Regions from separate parts of the Massilia litorea genome, predicted to be linked through region 3. Evidence: predicted binding sites of a transcription regulator. Region 3 holds the regulator's gene; each other region holds the start of a gene.
The links. The regulator sigma-54, encoded in region 3, starts transcription at its own class of promoters, with help from an activator protein. The targets are predictions, from matches to a motif close to TGGCANGNAANCTGCTTT.
Positions count from the first base shown of each region.

Region 1 (6,554 bases), 400 kb from region 3:
GACCGTGCCGTCCGGCGCGACCTTGACGTGGCCGTGCAGGCCGCCGCATTGCTCGATGGTATAGACCGGCATCGACGGACCATAAGTCAGGCCGCCGTTGTCGCTGCGTGCGCAGGTCGCCGCGACCAGGCTCTGCGAGCAGTAATACACGGCGTGCGGATAGCTCCCCAGCAGCGGCTCCAGGCCCGGCACATAGGCGCCGCCGCCGATGCTCTGGTGGTCGACGCCCTGGCCCACGCCGCCGCCCTGGGTCGGCGTCCAGGTTTCGGCATCGTCGTCGGTGTAGCAGGACAGGCTGTTGACAACCGGATTGGCCAGCAGCTGGGATTCGATGGTGCGGCCCAGCTTCGAGTCGGTCCACAGGATCGGGTCGAGGCCGGTCACCGCGGTGCATTGCGGCGGTGCGGCGCTCTTCGCCACCCAGGTGGCGGAGGCGGGCTTGACGCTGTCGTCGAAGCCGACGCGCAGGGTCTGGGTATTCGACTGGAACATCACCTTGCCGGACTTCCAGTTGGCGCCGATCGAGGGTTCGCCCGCGTTCTTGCCGAGCCCGCTGGCGGCCGGCGGCTGGTAGCTCGTATAGCTGGGCGACGGACCGCTGCCGGGGGCCGGCGCGACCGGCTTCGCTGCGAGTTCGACGCTGGCGCTGATGCTCTCGCCCAACGGCGCGAACGGCACGATGCGGATGGTGTAGGTGCCGGTCACCGCGGGCAACACGGCGACCTCGGGGTCGCTCGACGAAGCGGCCGAACCGACGATGTTGCCGGCCTCGTCCAGCACGTACAGGTCGAAGTCCGCGCTGGCGTTGGCCCATTGCACACGCACGGTCAGGTTGTGGTCCGCCGCGTACGCGGCAGGCACGTCGACCTTCAGCGTGAAGTCGTCGCACGGCAAGGCGGCATTGCAGGTGACACTGCCGGCCAGTCCGCTGGTGTTGGGCACCAGGAAAGGGCCGGACGTATAGGCCGTCGAGGTCGTGCGGTCGGTAACGCTGCCTGCCGCCGGGTTGGCGGCGCCGGCGATTCCCGCGTGCAGCCCTGCGTACAGTAGCGCAAGGCCGAGCGGCATGGTAGACCACTTCGTTTTCATCGATTATCTCCATTGACGCGCAGGTAGGCTGGCAGAACCGTTCCGCTCGGTGAGGCCTCCCGCGTTCTGATACATACGGTATCAAAACTCGTCAATACGGGTTGCACGATAGAAATGCATGCGTCCTCGACGCGCAGGCAAGGCCAGCGTCCACGGCAGCCTGCAGCGCGGTACACTGATGGGCACAATCCACCCCAACAGTGCAACCCACCAGCGAACAGGATCGACCTTGGACGACTTCATCGGCATCTACGACAACGCCCTCACGCCCGAACAATGCGACGCGATCATCAACCGTTTCAATGCCAGCGACAAGGTCGTGCGCGGGCGCACCGGCAACGGCGTCGACACCAGCAAGAAGGACAGCTGGGACCTGACCATCGGCCCGCACAAGGAATGGCATGACGTCGGCAACCTGATGATGTCTGCCGTGGCACAGCATCTGACGGCGTATATCGACCAGTACCGCGCACTGGTGCTGGGCGCGCTGGCGCCGATGGTGGCGCATCCGCGCACCGGCCAGCCGGTGGCGCTGTCGCTGGAGAACTTCGACGAATGCGGCCGGCCGCATCTTGGCGCGCTGCTGCAGTCGATGTACCGCTGCGGGCCGATCAACCTGCAGAAGTATTTGCAGGGGACCGGCGGCTACCACCACTGGCATTCGGAAGTCTATCCGCAGAACGCCAGCTGCGAGACGCTGCACCGGGTGCTGCTGTTCCAGTTTTATCTGAACGATGTGGCGCAGGGCGGCGAGACCGAATTCCTGTACCAGGGGCGCAAGGTGGAAGCGCGCAAGGGACGCCTGATCATCGCGCCGGCCGGGTTCACGCATACGCACAAGGGACATGTGCCGGCCAGCGGCGACAAATACATCGCCACCTCTTGGATCCTGTTCCGGCGCGCCGAGGAGCTGTTCGGGAAGCCCGCGGGCTGACAGGCCAGGACGGGACAGGGCCATAAAAAAAGCCGGTCAGCTTGGCTGACCGGCTTTTTTTGAGTCCGCCCTTTTTCAAGGGCGGCACATTCAAACTACATTACGCCTTCTTGGCGCGCTTGCGGCTCACGACGCCAGCGCCCAGCATGGCGATGCCGAACAGGGCCAGCGAACCTGGCTCTGGCACTTCAGCCAGTTTGAACTGACCGTTGTTGCTGACAAAGAAGCTGCCTGGGGTGTTGGCGTAAGCCGAACCGTTGCAACCGTTGCCGGTGAAATTGGCGTACTGGCAAGCGACTTCGTCGACCAGGATGCTGGTCGGGTTAGCGACGGTGTTGGCGTTGGTGAAGGCGAAGGCCATGATCGACTCGGTCGACAGGTCCTGGCCGTTTTCACGGAAGAAGTAGCCCGAATCCAGCGAACCCTGGCTAGCCTTGGCCAGCACGGTGACTTGACCGTTGTTGGTTGGCGAGCCGCTTGCATCGACCAGACCGCCGCCGCCGGCCAGCACGGTGAACTCGGCGATCATGTTGCCCTGGTTGGCACCGTAGATGCCAGCCGACGTGCCGTACTGGTTGGTCGCGTTCTGGTACATGCGGATGGTGCCGCCGCTGAAGCTGAAGGCGCCGCTGAAGTTACCGGTACCGGTCGCTTCGAAGGTTGCCGAGATATTGCCGCCTGGGTAGTTCACCGGGAACAGCTGGCTGTTGCTGTCAGCCTGGACGATGTTGAACACTGCGTGTTCCGCGAACGAGAAGCTCGAGCCGCCGGTCGGGTTGATCTGGATGAAGGCGTTGCCGTTCACGTCCAGGTATTCGTTGACTTGCTGGCCGCTGGCATAGCCGCCGCCGATTGGATTGAAGACCCAGTCGTTCAACACGGTAGCGGCGTTAGCGCCACCGGCGACGGTCATTGCAACAGCTGCGGCACAAGCGAGTTTTTTCAGGAATTTCATGATCAGTCATTTCTCTTCAGTTGGGTTGTAGCCTCTATATGCAATACCCGTGCCAGCTAAGGCGATTACTTACAAATCAATGACTTAGGGTAAATTGTTACTGATGACATACGGCAACTGTAAAGTTTTCCGATTTATTTATCCTATCATTTCAGGTTTTTGAAACGATTATTTCTATTGCGCAATGAAAAAAAGCGGCGCATCAGCGCCGCTTTTTTATTTGCTCCTGCTTCAGGTGTTGTTGACCACCAGCCTGGGTTCCCCCGCCGCGCCAAAGCGCGCGCGGATCGAGGCGGCGATGCCCTTGGCATCGAGCCCGACCGAGGCCAGCAGCGCCGCCGGGTCGCCCTGGTCGATGAACTTATCCGGCAGGCCGAGGATCAGCAACGGCTTCACGATGCCGTTTGCGGCCAGTGCTTCGGCCACGGCGCTGCCCGCGCCGCCCATGGTCGCGCCCTCTTCCACCGTCACCAGCACCTCGTGTTCGAGCGCCAGCTGTTTCACCAGCTCGAGGTCGAGCGGTTTCACGAAGCGCATGTTGGCAACCGTCGCATTCAGTTCGCTGGCCGCGCCCAGGCTCGGCGCCACCATCGAGCCGAAGGCCAGGATGGCGATCTTTTCGCCCTTGCGCTTGATCTCGCCCTTGCCGATCTCGATCGAGGTGAGTTCCTGCTGGATGGCCGCGCCGATGCCGGCGCCGCGCGGATAGCGCACCGCCGCCGGACCCGGGTAGTGGTAAGCGGTGGTCAGCATCTGCCGGCACTCGTTCTCGTCGGAAGCCGCCATGACGACCATGTTCGGGATGCAGCGCAGGTAGGACAAATCGTAATTGCCGGCGTGCGTGGCACCGTCGGCGCCGACCAGGCCGGCCCTGTCCAGGGCGAAGGTCACGTCCAGGTTCTGCAGCGCCACGTCGTGGATCAGCTGGTCGTAGGCGCGCTGCAGGAAGGTCGAGTAGATCGCGACCACCGGCTTCATGCCTTCGGTGGCGAGGCCGCCGGCGAAGGTCACCGAGTGCTGCTCGGCGATGCCGACGTCGAAATAGCGCTCCGGGTATTGCGCATGGAAGCGCACCATGCCCGAGCCCTCGCGCATCGCCGGCGTGATACCGACCAGGCGCGGGTCTGCCGCCGCCATGTCGCACAGCCAGTTGCCGAAGACTTCGGTGTAGGTGATCTTCGCGGGCGCCGTGGCCGGGATGATGCCCTCGGTCGGATTGAATTTGCCGGTGCCGTGGTACAGGATCGGTTCGGCCTCGGCCAGCTTGTAGCCCTGGCCCTTTTTTGTGACCACGTGCAGGAACTGCGGGCCCTTGAGCTTCTTGATGTTTTCCAGCGTCGGGATCAGCGAGTCGAGATCATGGCCGTCGATCGGGCCGATGTAATTGAAACCGAATTCCTCGAACATCGTGGCCGGGACCACCATGCCCTTCGCGTGTTCCTCGATCTTGCGCGCCAGGTCGAGCACGGGACCGGGCAGCACGCTTTTACCGACCGTCTTGGCCGCGGCGTAGAACTGGCCGCTCATCAAGCGCGCCAGGTAGCGGTTGAGCGCGCCCACCGGCGGCGAGATCGACATGTCGTTGTCGTTCAGGACCACCAGCAGGTTGCAGTCTTCCTCGACGCCCGCATTGTTCAGCGCCTCGAAGGCCATGCCGGCCGTCATCGAGCCGTCGCCGATCACGGCAATCGCGTGGCGGTGCTCGCCCTTCAGCTTGGCCGCGGCGGCCATGCCGAGCGCGGCCGAGATCGAGGTCGACGAGTGCGCGGTGCCGAAGGTGTCGTATTCGCTTTCGTCGCGCTTCGGGAAGCCCGACAGGCCGTTCAGCTGGCGCAGCGTGTTCATGCGCTCGCGGCGGCCGGTCAGGATTTTATGGGAATAGGTCTGGTGGCCCACGTCCCAGACGATGCGGTCGTGCGGCGTCTCGAACACGTAGTGCAGCGCGATGGTCAGTTCGACCGTCCCCAGGTTCGAGGACAGGTGGCCACCCGTTTTCGAGACCGAATGCAGCAGGAACTGGCGCAGCTCGTCCGCGAGCGGCGTCAGTTGCGTGCGCGGCAGCATACGCAGGTCAGACGGGTCGTTGATGGTTTCTAGCAGTTTCATTTAGGCCTTCCGCTGCACGATCAGGTCCGCGAGTTCGCGCAGCCGCAGTGCTTGTTCTCCAAATGGCGCCAGCGCGTCATGCGCGTCGCGCCGCAATTTCTGCGCCAGTGCTTTCGATTCTTCCAGGCCGAGGATCGACACATAGGTCGGCTTGTTGTCGGCCGCATCCTTGCCGGCGGTCTTGCCGAGCGTGGCCGAATCGGCCGTGGCGTCGAGCACGTCGTCGACGACCTGGAACGCCAGGCCGACCGCCTTCGAATAGGCTTTTAAACTTTCCAGTTCGGCGTCATTCAACTCCTTGCCGCACAGTGCGCCCAGCAGCACCGATGCGCGCAGCAGGGCGCCGGTTTTCAGCTGGTGCATGCGCTCGAGCTGCTCGAGGCTCAAGGCCAGGCCGACGCTGTCGAGGTCGATCGCCTGGCCGCCGCACATGCCGCTCGAGCCCGCCGCTTCGGCCAGCAGGCGCAGCATGCCGATCAGGCGCACGGGCGGCAGCGTGTCGGTTCCGCTCAGTACCTGGAAAGCCTGGGCCTGCAACGCGTCGCCGACCAGCAGCGCCGTCGCTTCGTCGTAGGCGACGTGCACGGTCGGTTTGCCGCGGCGCAGTTCGTCGTCGTCCATGCAGGGCATGTCGTCGTGCACCAGCGAATAGGCGTGGATCATCTCCAGCGCGCTGGCGGCACGCGCCAGTGCCTGCGGGTCGGCCCCGAACAGGGCGCCGCTGGCGTAGACCAGCAGCGGACGCACGCGCTTGCCGCCGCCAAGGACCGTGTAGCGCATCGCCTCATGCAGCTTGTGCGGCACCAGGTGCGCCGGCGGCAGATAGTCCGAGAGCGCATCCTCGACCTCGGCCTGCACGCCGGCCATCCAGGCTGCGAACGGCAGTTCCTCCGTCAGCATCTGCGTCATTACGCGCCCTCGCCCGCGCCGTCGGCGCTGAAGGGTTTGAGCATGTCGCCCTCGAGCACCTTCACCTGGGACTCGACCTTTTCCAGCTGGGCCGCGCAAAACTTCACCAGCTCCGAGCCGCGCGCATAGGCCGCGACCGAAGCTTCCAGCGGCAGCTGGCCGCCTTCCATCTGGGTGACGAGCTGGGCCAGCTCAGCCATTGCTTCCTCGAAGGAGGCCGGGCTGGTATTCGACTCCGCTGCTCCCGCGTTTGAATTGATTGCCATAGTGTCTTCTTGTTGGGCCGGCGATCCCGCCATGCGCATCGGGTGCGCCACGCGGGAGTTGAATCGCGTATTTTAAAACAATCCACACCCTAGGGGTGGTCCGGCGCGATTGCCGAGCTGCTAAATAGAACAGTTCGTCGAAAGCGCAACCGCCTTTGAATTCATGAAAACCATGCCTTTCCGGCACTATCTGTGCCATTGCGCACCACAATCACGCGACGGACCACGTTGATCGGGGACGGGCCCCGGGCTCGATAACCGTCGCGAGCGGCAGGAGTGTTGCCCGAGAAGCGCA
Region 1 covers NZ_CP062941.1:401,093-407,646, forward strand. Annotated here, with positions in the region: gene LPB04_RS01720 (CARDB domain-containing protein) at 1-1,089, opposite strand, end outside; gene LPB04_RS01725 (2OG-Fe(II) oxygenase) at 1,319-2,023, shown strand; gene pepA (flocculation-associated PEP-CTERM protein PepA) at 2,124-2,978, opposite strand; gene dxs (1-deoxy-D-xylulose-5-phosphate synthase) at 3,210-5,084, opposite strand; gene LPB04_RS01740 (polyprenyl synthetase family protein) at 5,085-5,993, opposite strand; gene LPB04_RS01745 (exodeoxyribonuclease VII small subunit) at 5,993-6,259, opposite strand.
Region 1: pepA (flocculation-associated PEP-CTERM protein PepA) is a predicted target of sigma-54. The motif match lies at 3,016-3,033, and genes of this name have one in related genera.

Region 2 (6,554 bases), 680 kb from region 3:
CAGCGCTACATGAGCTTCTGGCTGGCGAATTTGTTCGACCGGCTGTGGGTCGTGGTGGTGGCGCTGGCGGCGCTGGTGATTCCCTTGTCGAAGATCGTGCCGCCGCTGTACGTGTGGCGGGTGCGTTCGCGCGTCTACCGCTGGTACGGCGAGTTGCGTGCGGTGGAGCAGGCCTGGGAGGGCGTGGTCGAAGCGCAGCGCGAGATTGTCCGCCACGATTTGCTGCACCGCCTCGACGAGATCGAGGAGCAGGTCAACCACATCTCGATCCCGCTGGCCTATGCCGACGGCCTGTATGGCTTGCGCGGCCATATCAACATCGTGCGCCAGCGGCTGCAGGCGGCACACCATGACGAAAGCGGATTGCCCGAATAACAATTCCTCACTGAATGCGATTACACTGGCGGCCGTCTTTGTTCAGAGGAATTCATGATGCGTCGCCCGCTTTCCCGTCCGCTTTCCCTGCTCGCGCTGTCGATGGCGCTTGCCTTCGGTCCTGGTCCGATGTTGGCCGCCACGCTGGCCTCCAGCGAGAGCGCCGCCGACGCGCCCGCCGCCAGGCGCAACCTGCGCGAAACCTATACCAAGTACGAATACCGGATCCCGATGCGCGACGGCGTCAAGCTGTTCACGACCGTCTACGTGCCGAAGGACGGTGCACGCAGCTACCCCTTCCTGATGCAGCGCACGCCCTACAGCGCCGGCGTCCAGGCCGAGGGAGAGCTGCGCTATGGCGTCGACTGGATGCCGGGTTCGATCGGTCCCTCGCCCGAGTTCGAGGATGCCGGCTATATCTTCGTGAAGCAGGACGTACGCGGACGCTACATGTCGGAAGGGAAGTGGCAGGAGATGACGCCGCACGCGCAGGCGAAACGGGCCGCGGGCGAGGGCATCGAGAGCCAGGACATGCACGACACCGTGGCCTGGCTGCTGAAAAACGTCCCGAACAACAACGGCAAAGTCGGCATCTACGGCATCAGCTATCCGGGCTTCTATACGGCGGCCAGCATCATCGATTCGCACCCCGCGATCCGGGCCGCCTCGCCGCAGGCGCCGATCGCCGACCTCTACCTGGGCGACGACTCCTACCACGGCGGCGCCTTCATGCTGGCCGCGAACTTCGATTTTTATGCCGCCTTTACCGAGGCGCCGAATCCGACCCCGCTGCCGAAGAGCTGGGCTGGATTCGAATACGGTACGACCAGCGCCTACGACTTCTTCCTGGAGCGCCTGAGCCTGTCGAACATCGCCGCCAGCATGAGCGAACAGCAGCGCGCACTGTTCCTGCCGAACGTCGAACACGATACCTATGACGCGTACTGGAAGGCGCGGGCGATTGCACCGCACCTGAAGAACGTCAAGGCGGCCGTGCTGGCGGTCGGCGGCTGGTTCGACGCCGAAGATCCGCAGGGCCCGTTCACGACCTATGGCGCCATCGAAAAGCAGAACCCGGGCATCGTGAACAGCCTGGTGATGGGGCCATGGGTGCACGGGGGCTGGGCACGCGGAGAAGGTGCGCGCCTGGGGCACGTGAATTTCGACAGCAAGACCTCGGAATACTTCCGCAAGGAGCTGCAGTTCCCCTTCTTCGAGCAGCACCTGAAGGGCGTGAAACCGGCCGCGGCGCTCGCCGAGGTCACCGCCTTCGAGACCGGCAGCAATGTGTGGCGCCGTTATTCGGCCTGGCCGCCGGTACAGGCCAAAGCGCGCACCCTCTACTTCGGCGCCGACGGCAAGCTCGGATGGACCCAGCCGGCGGTCGCCGGCGCTTTCGACGAATACGTGGCCGACCCGCGCAAACCGGTGCCCTATATCGGCTACCCGGCAACCGGTGTACCGCAGGAATACATGGTCTCGGACCAGCGCTTCGCCGCTACGCGTCCGGACGTGCTGGTCTACCAGAGCGCCGTGCTGGAAGACGACGTGACGATCGCCGGGCCGGTGGTGCCGAAGCTGTTCGTCTCGACCAGCGGCACCGACGCCGATTGGGTCGTGAAACTGATCGACGTGTATCCGGCGGCCTATCCGAAAGCGCCGGGTGAACACAAGGGCGGCGACATCGCAGCCCCGGGCGTGGAAATGGGCGGCTTCCAGCAGCTGGTGCGCGGCAACCCGCTGCGCGGCAAGTTCCGCAACAGCTATGAGAAGCCTGAGCCGTTCACGCCGAACAAGGTGGAAGCGCTCAGCTATGAGCTCGGCCAGGTGAACCACACCTTCCGCCGCGGCCACCGCATCATGGTGCAGGTGCAGAGTTCCTGGTTCCCGCTGGTCGACCTGAATCCGCAGACGTTTATCCACATCCCGAAGGCGAAGCCGGAAGATTTCGTCAAGGCGACCCAGCGCGTCTACCGCGCGCCCGCTACCCCGTCCGGTTTGCAAGTGATGGTGCTGCCGTAGGGTGGGCGGGTTCCCCCGGCCACGCGTTCGACAGGCCGCAGATCAGTCGCGAACGATCTACGCCCCGATCCAGGGCAGTCCCGCCTTGCACCATCCGCCCACCGTCTTGCGGTGTCCTTCCCCATCCTTGTCGCCCTCGAAGCCCTCGAGGATGTCGAAGGCGTTGGCGTAACCGAGTTCGGTCGCCACGCGCGCGCTGTGGCGCGAGCGCACGCCGGAGCGGCACAGGAAGAGCAGGACGTCGTCCTTGCCGGCCACGCGTTCGAGTTGCTGGCCGAACTGCGGATTCGGCTGGCCGCCCGGATAGCTCGCCCATTCGACCGCCAGGTGCTGGCCTTCCGGCACCACGACACGGCCTACCCAGTCGCGCTCGGCATTGGTGCGCACGTCCACCAGCTTCACGTTCGGCGCCGCCTGCAGCAGGGTGAAGGCCTCGTCCGGCGTTACCGCACCGGCATAGGGCTGGCCGGGGGCGCGTTCGCGCGCGGCGTCGAGTATCTCTTTGGTCGTTTTCATCTTGTCCTTTGTCGTTGATCGCACCGGCCTGGCGCAGGCTTGCCGAAATAGTGCGTCACGCCTCAAAATAGTGCATTTATGTGCAAGTGCACTACCATGGTGCAAACGTTCAATTGTGGTGCACCGTTGGATATTCCCGTGTTGCTGAAGATTTTATGGTTAAACTCTCGGCTTTCCAAAGAACGATTGCGTATTTAGTCATTCGAATCAGGCTGGCATGGTTCCTGCATAAGTTCCTGCGAGCATGTCGGAGGTTGGCTGACTGGTCGGTAACGATCTCGCCTGTTCTACGGCACCCCATTTTACTTAGGAGAAACGCATGGCAAAGACCGCCGCAGATGTGATGCAGTTGGTGAAGGACAATGAAGTCAAATTCGTGGATTTCCGCTTTGCGGATACCCGCGGTAAAGAGCAGCACGTCACCGTTCCTGTGTCGCACTTCGACCTCGACAAATTCGAGTCGGGCCACGCGTTCGACGGCTCATCGATCGCCGGCTGGAAGGGCATCGAAGCATCGGACATGATCCTGATGCCGGACCCGAACACCGCCAACATCGACCCGTTCATGGAAGAGACCACCCTGTTCATGCAGTGCGACGTGATCGAACCGTCGGACGGCAAGGGTTACGACCGCGACCCGCGCTCGATCGCCAAGCGCGCCGAAGCCTACCTGAAGTCGACCGGCCTGGGCGACACCGCCTATTTCGGTCCGGAGCCTGAATTCTTCATCTTCGATTCGATCCGTTGGAAAGTCGACATGTCGGGTTGCTTCGTGAAGATCGATTCGGACGAAGCTTCGTGGTCGACCGACGCGAAAACCGAAGGCGGCAACAGCGGCCATCGTCCAGCAGTCAAGGGCGGCTACTTCCCTGTGCCTCCGGTCGACAGCTTCCAGGACATGCGCTCGGAAATGTGCCTGATCCTCGAATCGCTCGGCATCCCGGTCGAAGTGCACCACCACGAAGTGGCCGGCGCCGGCCAGAACGAAATCGGCACCCGCTTCTCGACCCTGGTCGAGCGTGCCGACTGGACCCAGAACCTGAAATACGTGGTCTGGAACGTCGCCCACAGCTACGGCAAGACCGCCACCTTCATGCCGAAGCCGATCAACGGCGACAACGGCTCGGGCATGCACGTGCACCAGTCGATCTGGAAAGACGGCAAGAACCTGTTTGCCGGCGACGGCTATGCCGGCCTGTCGGAAACGGCGCTGTTCTACATCGGCGGCATCATCAAGCACGCCAAGGCCCTGAACGCAATCACCAACCCGGGCACCAACTCGTACAAGCGCCTGGTGCCTGGCTACGAAGCGCCGGTGAAACTGGCCTACTCGGCCCGTAACCGTTCGGCCTCGATCCGCATTCCGCACGTCCCGAACCCGAAGGGCCGCCGCATCGAAGTGCGCTTCCCGGACCCGCTGGCCAACGTCTACCTGTGCTTCGCCGCGCTGCTGATGGCGGGCCTGGACGGCATCCAGAACAAGATCCATCCGGGCGAAGCCGCCTCGAAGGACCTGTACCACCTGCCGCCGGAAGAAGACAAGCTGATCCCGACCGTCTGCTCCTCGCTCGAAGAAGCGCTGGAAGCCCTGGACAAGGACCGCGAGTTCCTGACCCGCGGCGGCGTGTTCAGCGACAGCATGATCGACGCCTACCTGGAACTGAAGATGAACGAAGTCCAGCGCCTGCGCATGACCCCGCACCCGGCCGAGTTCGACATGTACTACTCGTCGTAATCCGACTGTTGCGCTACGGCATCATAAGCTGTAAGCGCAGGTAACAAACGCGGGGAGAGCCATTGGCTTTCCCCGCGTTTTTTTATGGATGCGGTATATTCGGCTCAACTCCACCATGCACGCATTCAAGCGTGCTGCCTCTACTGATGCGAATGACAACCAGTGTGACCGGCCTGGTGTTGGCCGGCGTGATGTTCCATGGCGCCGCCGAAGCCCAGACCACGGTCTACAAATGCGTCGACGCGCAAGGCCGCGTCGAATTTACCGACACCGGCAAGAAAGGCTGCAAGGCGCTTGACCTGCCCGGCTATATCCCGGCGCCGGTCGAACGCCGCGGCCCGCCGCCAGCCGCTGCCCGCGCGAGCAATCCGGCTCCGGCCGCTGCCACGCCGAGCCCTTCGAACTTTCCGCGCGTCGACACCTCGCAGCAGCGTGCCCGCGACGACGACCGGCGCGGCATCCTGACCGAGGAACTGCGCGCGGAAGAACAGAAGCTGGGGGACTTGCGCAAGGTCTTCAACAACGGCGAACCCGAACGCCAGGGCAACGAGCGTAACTACGCCAAATACCAGGAACGCGTGGCGCAGATGCGCGACGACATCAGCCGCACCGAACGCAATATCGAAGCGCTGCGGCGCGAGATCGCCAACATACGATGACCATCCCCGACCGTCCCGCCGCCCAGGCCCGCTTCGCCGGCCTGGAGCTGCTCGCTTCCAGCGTGCTGCTGGTCGACGGCAGCGACCGCGTGCGCTATGCCAATCCGGCGGCCGAGAACATGCTCGACGCTTCATTGAAATCGCTGTCGCGCCAGACCCTCGGCGCCCTGTTCTCGAACGGCGACGAACTGGCCGCCCTGTGCGACCAGACCCGGCTGCACCAGTACGCCGACCTGCGGCAGGACCTGGCCCTGGTGCGCCCGGGGCGCGAGACCCTGCACGTGCACTCGATCGCCAGCGCCCTGGAAAACGGCGAAGTATTGATCGAGCTGCGCGAAAACGTGCAGCAGCTGAAACTCGACCGCGAGGAACGCTTCCTCGACCAGAGCCAGGCCAACAAGGAACTGATCCGCAACCTGGCGCACGAGATCAAGAACCCGCTGGGCGGCATCCGCGGTGCGGCGCAGCTGCTCGAACTCGAACTGCCGCCGCTGCACCTCTCCGCGCTGAAGGAATACACGCAGGTCGTCATCAAGGAAGCCGACCGCCTGCAGACCCTGGTCGACCGCCTGCTGGCGCCGCACCGCAAGCCGCACATCGTCGGCGACGTCAACATCCACGAAGTGTGCGAACGGGTGCGCTCGCTGGTGCTGGCCGAATTCCCGAACGGGCTGACCATCCGGCGCGACTACGACGCTTCGATTCCCGAGTTCAGGGGCGACAAGGAGCAGCTGATCCAGGCCGTGCTGAACATCGTCCACAACGCCGCCCAGGCCCTGGCTGGCCGCATCGCGGCGGGCGACGCCGAGATCGTTTTGCGCACCAGGGTGGCGCGCCAGGTGACCCTGGCCAAGGTCCGCTACGGGCTGGCATTAGACTTGCATATCATCGACAATGGACCGGGCATCGCACCGGAGATCCGCGACCGAATTTTCTACCCGCTGGTGTCGGGCAGGGATGGCGGGAGCGGGCTGGGGCTGACGCTGGCGCAAACTTTCGTGCAGCAGCACCTGGGCATGATCGAGTGCGAAAGCCGGCCTGGACTGACGGATTTCCGGATCCTGCTGCCGCTGCCATAAGCAGCCGAAGCGCTTCCGCCGTGTCCAATGATGAATTCACTGCGGAAAGTACGACCTACATGAAACCAATCTGGATTGTCGACGACGACGCATCGATCCGCTGGGTGCTGGAAAAAGCCCTGGCGCGCGAGAATCTCGAGACCCGCAGCTTCGCCAACGCGCGCGACG
Region 2 covers NZ_CP062941.1:114,972-121,525, reverse strand. Annotated here, with positions in the region: gene LPB04_RS00465 (TAXI family TRAP transporter solute-binding subunit) at 1-375, shown strand, start outside; gene LPB04_RS00460 (CocE/NonD family hydrolase) at 430-2,397, shown strand; gene LPB04_RS00455 (rhodanese-like domain-containing protein) at 2,455-2,913, opposite strand; gene glnA (type I glutamate--ammonia ligase) at 3,233-4,648, shown strand; gene LPB04_RS00445 (DUF4124 domain-containing protein) at 4,801-5,307, shown strand; gene glnL (nitrogen regulation protein NR(II)) at 5,304-6,386, shown strand; gene ntrC (nitrogen regulation protein NR(I)) at 6,446-6,554, shown strand, end outside.
Region 2: glnA (type I glutamate--ammonia ligase) is a predicted target of sigma-54. The motif match lies at 3,127-3,144, and genes of this name have one in related genera.

Region 3 (6,554 bases):
CGGCGGCCCAGGTGATCGACTTCCTGCGCGTATACCTGTCGAAAAAGCTGGCCCAGCGCGTGATCATGCACGGCGTCTTCATGGACGTGCTCGGCGTCGGCGTGCTGATCACGGGCGATTCCGGCCTCGGCAAAAGCGAGCTCGGTCTCGAGCTGATCTCGCGCTCGCACGGTCTGGTCGCCGACGATGCCGTCGAATTCTCGCGCATCGCCCCGAACATGATCGAAGGCCGCTGCCCGCCCCTGCTGCAGAACCTGCTGGAGGTGCGCGGCCTCGGCCTGCTCGACATCAAGGCGATCTTCGGCGAGACCGCAGTGCGCCGCAAGATGCGCCTGAAACTGATCGTGCACCTGGTAAAACGCGGCGTGCTCGACGAGGAAGTCGAGCGCCTGCCCTTCCATTTCCCGACCGAAGAAGTGCTGGGACTGCCGATCCGCAAGGTCGTCATTCCGGTGGCAGCCGGCCGCAACATCGCGGTGCTGCTCGAGGCCGCGGTGCGCAATACGATCCTGCAATTGCGCGGGATCGATACGCTGCAGGAGTTCATGGAGCGGCAACGTCAAGCGATGAGCGGAGATTGAGTGTTGCCAAGGAGTCTGCCCTTGCAAGGGCAGACCGTTCCGCAGGCGCGGGACATGTCCCGCGAAACCCCTGCTCCACCAACGTCAAGCGATGAGCGGAGATTAGAGCGCTCGCTCTGCGCAAAAGCGTCACAACCCCCGTGCATTCGCTGCTAACGTTCACGATCGGAAGGTAAGCGCTTTCAACCGGTCAAAATCGGGACGATCGGGGACAAAGTTGCTACGGTTGCGGTATCATCGCGCCATGCACATCGTTCTCATCACCGGTATCTCCGGATCGGGCAAATCGGTTGCCCTGAATGTTCTGGAAGACGCGGGTTACTACTGCGTCGACAACCTGCCGCCGGCCTTGCTGCCGCAGCTGGTGAAAGCCGTGTCGAGCGAAGGCACGGGCAAGCTCGCCGTCGCGGTCGATGCCCGCAGCTCGGAATCGCTGACCGAATTGCCGCTGACGGTGGCGCGGCTGAAAGAAGAAGGCCACCAGGTCAAGGTGCTGTTCCTGACCTCGAGCACCCATTCGCTGGTGGCACGCTTCTCCGAAACGCGGCGCAGCCATCCGCTGTCGCACACGCTGCGCCCGGGCGAAAACCCGGCCTCGCGCCGCACGCTGATCGAATGCATCGCCGAGGAGCGTGAACGCCTCGGCGCGATCGAGCAGCTCGGTCACGTGATCGATACCTCCGAGGCATCGGCGAATAAACTGCGCGGCTGGATCAAGGAACTGGCCGAAGTCCAGCACGCACCGCTGACCCTGTTCTTCGAGTCCTTCGCCTTCAAGGTCGGCGTCCCGCTGGACGCCGACTTCGTGTTCGACGTGCGCGCCATCCCGAACCCGTATTACGACCTGGCGCTGCGCCCGCTGACCGGCAAGGACGCCCCCGTGATCGCCTTCCTCGAGGCCCAGCCGAGCGCCACCGAGATGCTGCACGATATCTGCAAGTTCGTGGAAAAGTGGCTGCCTTCGTTCAAGACGGACAACCGCAGCTACCTGACGGTGGCCGTCGGCTGTACCGGCGGGCAGCACCGCTCGGTGTACATGGCGGAGCGGTTGGCGGCCTATTTCAACGAGAGCGAGCGCGTGGTGCTGAGGCATCGCGAGCAGTCGTAGCTCCCGTAGGGTGGGCTCTAGTGAAACCGTCGTTGAGGCCATTGGCCTCAACGACCCCACGCGGTGATACGCGCGGGCTCCGATTTCGTGCCGGATGATCTCGCTGCCACGTATCGCCGCGTGGGCTCGGGGAGCCCACCCTGCGTTACGCGACAGTTATCAGCTTAAATGCCGCAGCGGGTGTGCGTGATCCGGCCAGACAGGTTCGAAGAACCGCTCCACCATTTCCGGAGTCACCGCGTCGAGCGTTGGCGGATTCCAGGCAGGCGCATTGTCCTTGTCGATCACCAGCGCGCGCACGCCTTCCAGCACTTCCCCGTGTTCAAAATTGCGGCGCACCAGCGAGCGTTCCATGCGCAGGCAGTCGGCGACATCGAGCGCGGCCCCACGCTGCAGCATCTCCCAGGTCACGCACATCATCAGCGGCGAACGCTGGCGCATCGCGGCCAGGGCCTTTTGCAGGAACGGATTCTCGTCCTTTTCCAGCGAGGCCATGATGGCGGCCACCGAACTGGCGCCGAAGTGCGCGTCGATCGCGGCGCGCTGCGTCTCCAGCACGCTCTGACCCGCGTCCACAGCGAAGCGCGCGGCGAAGCGACGGATCGCGTCAGCCAGCTGAGCGCCCGGCGTCGATTCGATCAGCGCGTTCAGTTCGCCCAACTGCGCGCCCGGCACGAAGACGTCGGCCAGGCCAACGTACAGCGCGTCGGCAGCGCCGATCGTCAGTCCGGTCAGGCCCAGGTAGTTGCCCAGCTGGCCCGGTGCGTGCGACAGGAAATGGCTGCCGCCGACGTCCGGGAACAGGCCGATGTTCACTTCCGGCATCGCCATCTTCGTGCGCTCGGTCACGATGCGCAGGCCAGTTTCAGGACCGCCCTGGGCGATACCCATGCCGCCGCCCATCACCACGCCGTCCATGATCGATACATACGGTTTCGGATAGAAGTGGATCAGATGGTTCAGCGCGTATTCCTCGGTGAAGAAATCTTCGAGCAGGGCGCTGCCGCCGGTGGGGGTCGCGTGGCCGGCTTCGTGGAAGAAGCGGATATCGCCGCCCGCGCACAGGGCTTTTTCGCTGCTGCTGGTGAGGACGACCGCGCACACCGACGCGTCGTCGCGCCAGGCCAGCAGGATGTCGGTCAGACGCCGCACCATCGCCAGCGAGAGGGAGTTCAGGGCCTTGGGACGGTCGAGCGTGATGATGCCGGTGCCGTTGGCAACGCGGGTCAGGACATGGTCGGTCATGGCGAATTCGTTGATGGAAAAGACAAGCATTTTACCCAAGACACTGCCGTCCACCGCACAAAATGAAAAGGGCGCCTTCCGGCGCCCTCGTTCAGACGGTGCTCGATGCGCGATCAGATCGCAGCAGCAGCCTCTCCGCCTTCAGGCAGGCGCTTGAGCGCCTCACGACTATGGTCCTTCAACATCGTCTTGTATTTCATCACCTGGCGATCGAGCCTGTCCATCAGGAGATCGATCGCCGCATACAGGTCTTGCGCCACACTTTCCACGTGTACGGTCTTGCCGGAGACGCGCAGGTTGATCTCGGCCTTCTGTCGTTTGTCTTTTTCGGTGAGGTTGTCGATCGCGAGGATGACGTGGGAATCGATCACTTGATCGAAATGGCGGGTGATGCGTTCGAGCTTGTTCTGTACGTATTCACGGATGGCGGGGGTGACGTCGAGGTGGTGGCCACTGATGGTGAGATTCATACACACTCCTTTGAAAATGTAGCGGCCGCCGCGCCGCGCAGGGAGTGCGCATGGGGGCCGCTGTTACAAGGATTTGCGGAGACTGACGGGAGGAATCTTGAGTGCCTCGCGGTATTTTGCAACCGTGCGGCGCGCAATGACCATCCCTTGTTCACCGAGCATTTCCGCGATCTTGCTGTCGGATAATGGGTTCTTTGGGTCTTCTGCTCCTGTCAGTTGCGCAATGAGCGCCCGTATCGCCGTAGACGATGCTTCGCCCCCCGCTTCGGTGGCGACATGGCTTCCGAAGAAATACTTCAGCTCAAACATGCCGTGCGGGGTCAGCATGAATTTTTGAGTTGTCACGCGAGAAATTGTGCTCTCGTGTAGTCCTAGTGTATCAGCTATCTCGCGAAGCACAAGGGGACGCATGGCAACCGCGCCATGGCTGAAAAAGTTCTTCTGGCGCTCCACAATTGCCTGCGAAACACGCAGGATCGTGTCGAAACGCTGGCGCATATTTTTAATGAGCCACTTCGCTTCCTGCAGCTGCGCGCTCATCTGGCCTTCGCCTTTGCCCTGCTTGAGCAAATTCGCATAGACGTTGTTCACACGCAGGCGCGGCATCACTTCGTTGTTCAGCGAGACGCTCCAGCCGCCCTTCGACTTGCGGACAATAACGTCCGGTACGACGTAATCCGAGACGCTCGACGCGAAGGCGGCGCCGGGATGCGGATTGCACTGGCGGATCACGGCCTGCGCTTCACGCAGGTCCTCGTCGTCGCAGTCGAGCGCTTTTTTCAGTTTCGTGAATTCGCGCTGCGCGAACCAGCTCAGATACCCCTCGACGATTTTCAGGGCCATGCGCCGCGTCACCAGCGGCACGCCCGGCATCGCGCGGATCTGCAGCGCCAGGCATTCGGATGCGCTGCGCGCGCCGACGCCGACCGGGTCCAGGCTTTGCACCAGCGCCAGCGCGCAGCGCAGTTCGTCCATCTCGACCTCGAGCTCCTCCGGCAAGCGCGCATGGATCTCGTCGAGCTGCTCCTCCAGGTAGCCGTTGTCGTCGATCGCGTCGATCACGAGTTCGGCCAGCGCGCGGTCGCGCGCCGTGACGCCCGTCACGCGAATCTGCTCGCACAGATGCTCGCGCAGGGTCACGCCGACCGCGCCGAGCTGCGGGCGGCCGTCGTCGTCGCCGTCGCCGCTCGATGCGCGCGAACCCTCTCCCCAGTCGCCCTCGGACTCGCCGCGTTCGACCTCGCCGCCTTCGCCGCCCTCGGCCGCCTCGGGCGCAGGGGCGCCCTCCTCGTTGTTCGGCGCCGGCGCCTCGGCTTGCGCCGGCGCGCTGTTGATCGCGCCGTCGGCCAGCAGGCGCACCGAGTGGTCGAGCGGGTCGTCGAGCCGTTCGAGCAGCGGGTTATCGGACAGGATCTGCTCGATCTCCTGATGTAGTTCAAGGGTGGAGAGCTGCAGCAGGCGGATCGACTGCTGAAGCTGCGGCGTGAGCGCCAGGTGCTGCGAAGTCCGGAGTTGCAGGGATTGTTTCATGGTGCCGCTCGGTGTCCCGTGTTGTTGCTACAGCCTTGCTACATGCGGAAGTGTTCGCCCAGGTAGACGCGTCGTACCGACTCGTCGGCGATGATGTCGTCGGGACGTCCCGACGCCAGCACCGCGCCCTGGTTGATGATGTAGGCGCGGTCGCAGATGCCGAGCGTCTCGCGCACATTGTGGTCGGTGATCAGGACGCCGATGCCGCGCTCCTTCAGGAAGCGCACGATGCGCTGGATCTCGATCACGGCGATCGGGTCGACGCCGGCGAACGGCTCGTCGAGCAGCACGAAGCGCGGATTGGTCGCCAGCGCGCGCGCGATCTCGACGCGGCGCCGCTCGCCGCCCGACAGCGACAGGGCCGGGTTCTCGCGCAGCTTCTCGATCTGCAGTTCGGCCAGCAGCGAGTCGAGGCGCGTATTGATGGCATCCTTCGTCAGCGCCTTGCCGTTGTCGTCGCGCTGCAGTTCGAGCACGGCGCGGATATTGTCTTCCACCGTCAGCTTGCGAAACACCGAGGCTTCCTGCGGCAGGTACGACAGGCCCATCACCGCGCGCCGGTGGATCGGCAGGCTCGAAATGTTGGCGCCATTGATCTCGATGGTGCCGGCGTCCGACGGCACCAGGCCGACGATCATGTAGAACGAGGTGGTCTTGCCGGCGCCGTTGGGGCCGAGCAGGCCGACGACTTCGCCGCAGCCGACTTCCAGCGAGACGTCGCGCACGACCAGGCGCTTGCCATAGCTTTTTTGCAGTCCGCGCACCACCAGGGTGCTGCGGTTGTCGCGTGCATCTTTCATTATTTCTTTCCTGGTGCTGCCGGCGCTGCCGGAGCCGCCGCTGGAGCCGCGGCGGGCGCAGTGCGGCGCGGCGCGATGATCAGGGTCCCGCGGCCGCCGCCGGACTTGGTCTCGCCGCTGGCGTCGTTGCGCACGGTGGCCACTTCCTTGCGGTTGTCGTAGGAGATGTAGGCGCCATCGAGTTCGTTCGTCAGGCGCCCGTTCTCGAGTTCCTTCACGATCGCCTTCGAGAACAGTTTCACGAGTTCCACCCGCTCGTCGTATTCGATGCGCTCGGCCTGGCCTTCGACCCACAGGTCCGGGCCGCCGTCGCGCTTCTGGCGGAAGGTCGCCACGCGCCCCGGGTTCGAAGTAAGCGTGACGTTCATGTAGCCTTCCGGGGTTTCCTTGAGCAGCGCGCGGTCCGACTTCAGGATCAGGGTGCCGCGCGTGAGGACCACATTCCCCGTCAGGATGCGCGTCTGCGTGACTTCGTCGACGTCGAGCGAATCGAAGTTGATGACGGCCTGCTTGAGCGAGTCCGCGCGCTCGGCGTGGGCTGCCGTCAGCGACAGCAGCGAAAGGAAGGCGGCGGCGAAGATGTTTTTCATTAGGGCTCGTTCCTGTTATTGGTTGGGTGCGGGGCTCGTACGCGGCGGATAGACGATCTGGCCGCGGCCGCCGAGGTGCAGCTTCTGCGTCGGGTTCTCGGCCACCATGCCGACGCCGTTGGCCGAGGCGGCGCCGAGCGTCATCTGGACCGGACGATCGGTCTTGACGATCTCGTCGTCGGCCAGCACGGTCAGGGCCTCGGTTTTCGCGCGCAGGGCCGCGCTCTTCG
Region 3 covers NZ_CP062941.1:799,093-805,646, forward strand. Annotated here, with positions in the region: gene hprK (HPr(Ser) kinase/phosphatase) at 1-581, shown strand, start outside; gene rapZ (RNase adapter RapZ) at 826-1,689, shown strand; gene LPB04_RS03525 (enoyl-CoA hydratase/isomerase family protein) at 1,849-2,934, opposite strand; gene hpf (ribosome hibernation-promoting factor, HPF/YfiA family) at 3,048-3,404, opposite strand; gene LPB04_RS03535 (RNA polymerase factor sigma-54) at 3,468-4,934, opposite strand; gene lptB (LPS export ABC transporter ATP-binding protein) at 4,973-5,734, opposite strand; gene lptA (lipopolysaccharide transport periplasmic protein LptA) at 5,734-6,324, opposite strand; gene lptC (LPS export ABC transporter periplasmic protein LptC) at 6,340-6,554, opposite strand, start outside.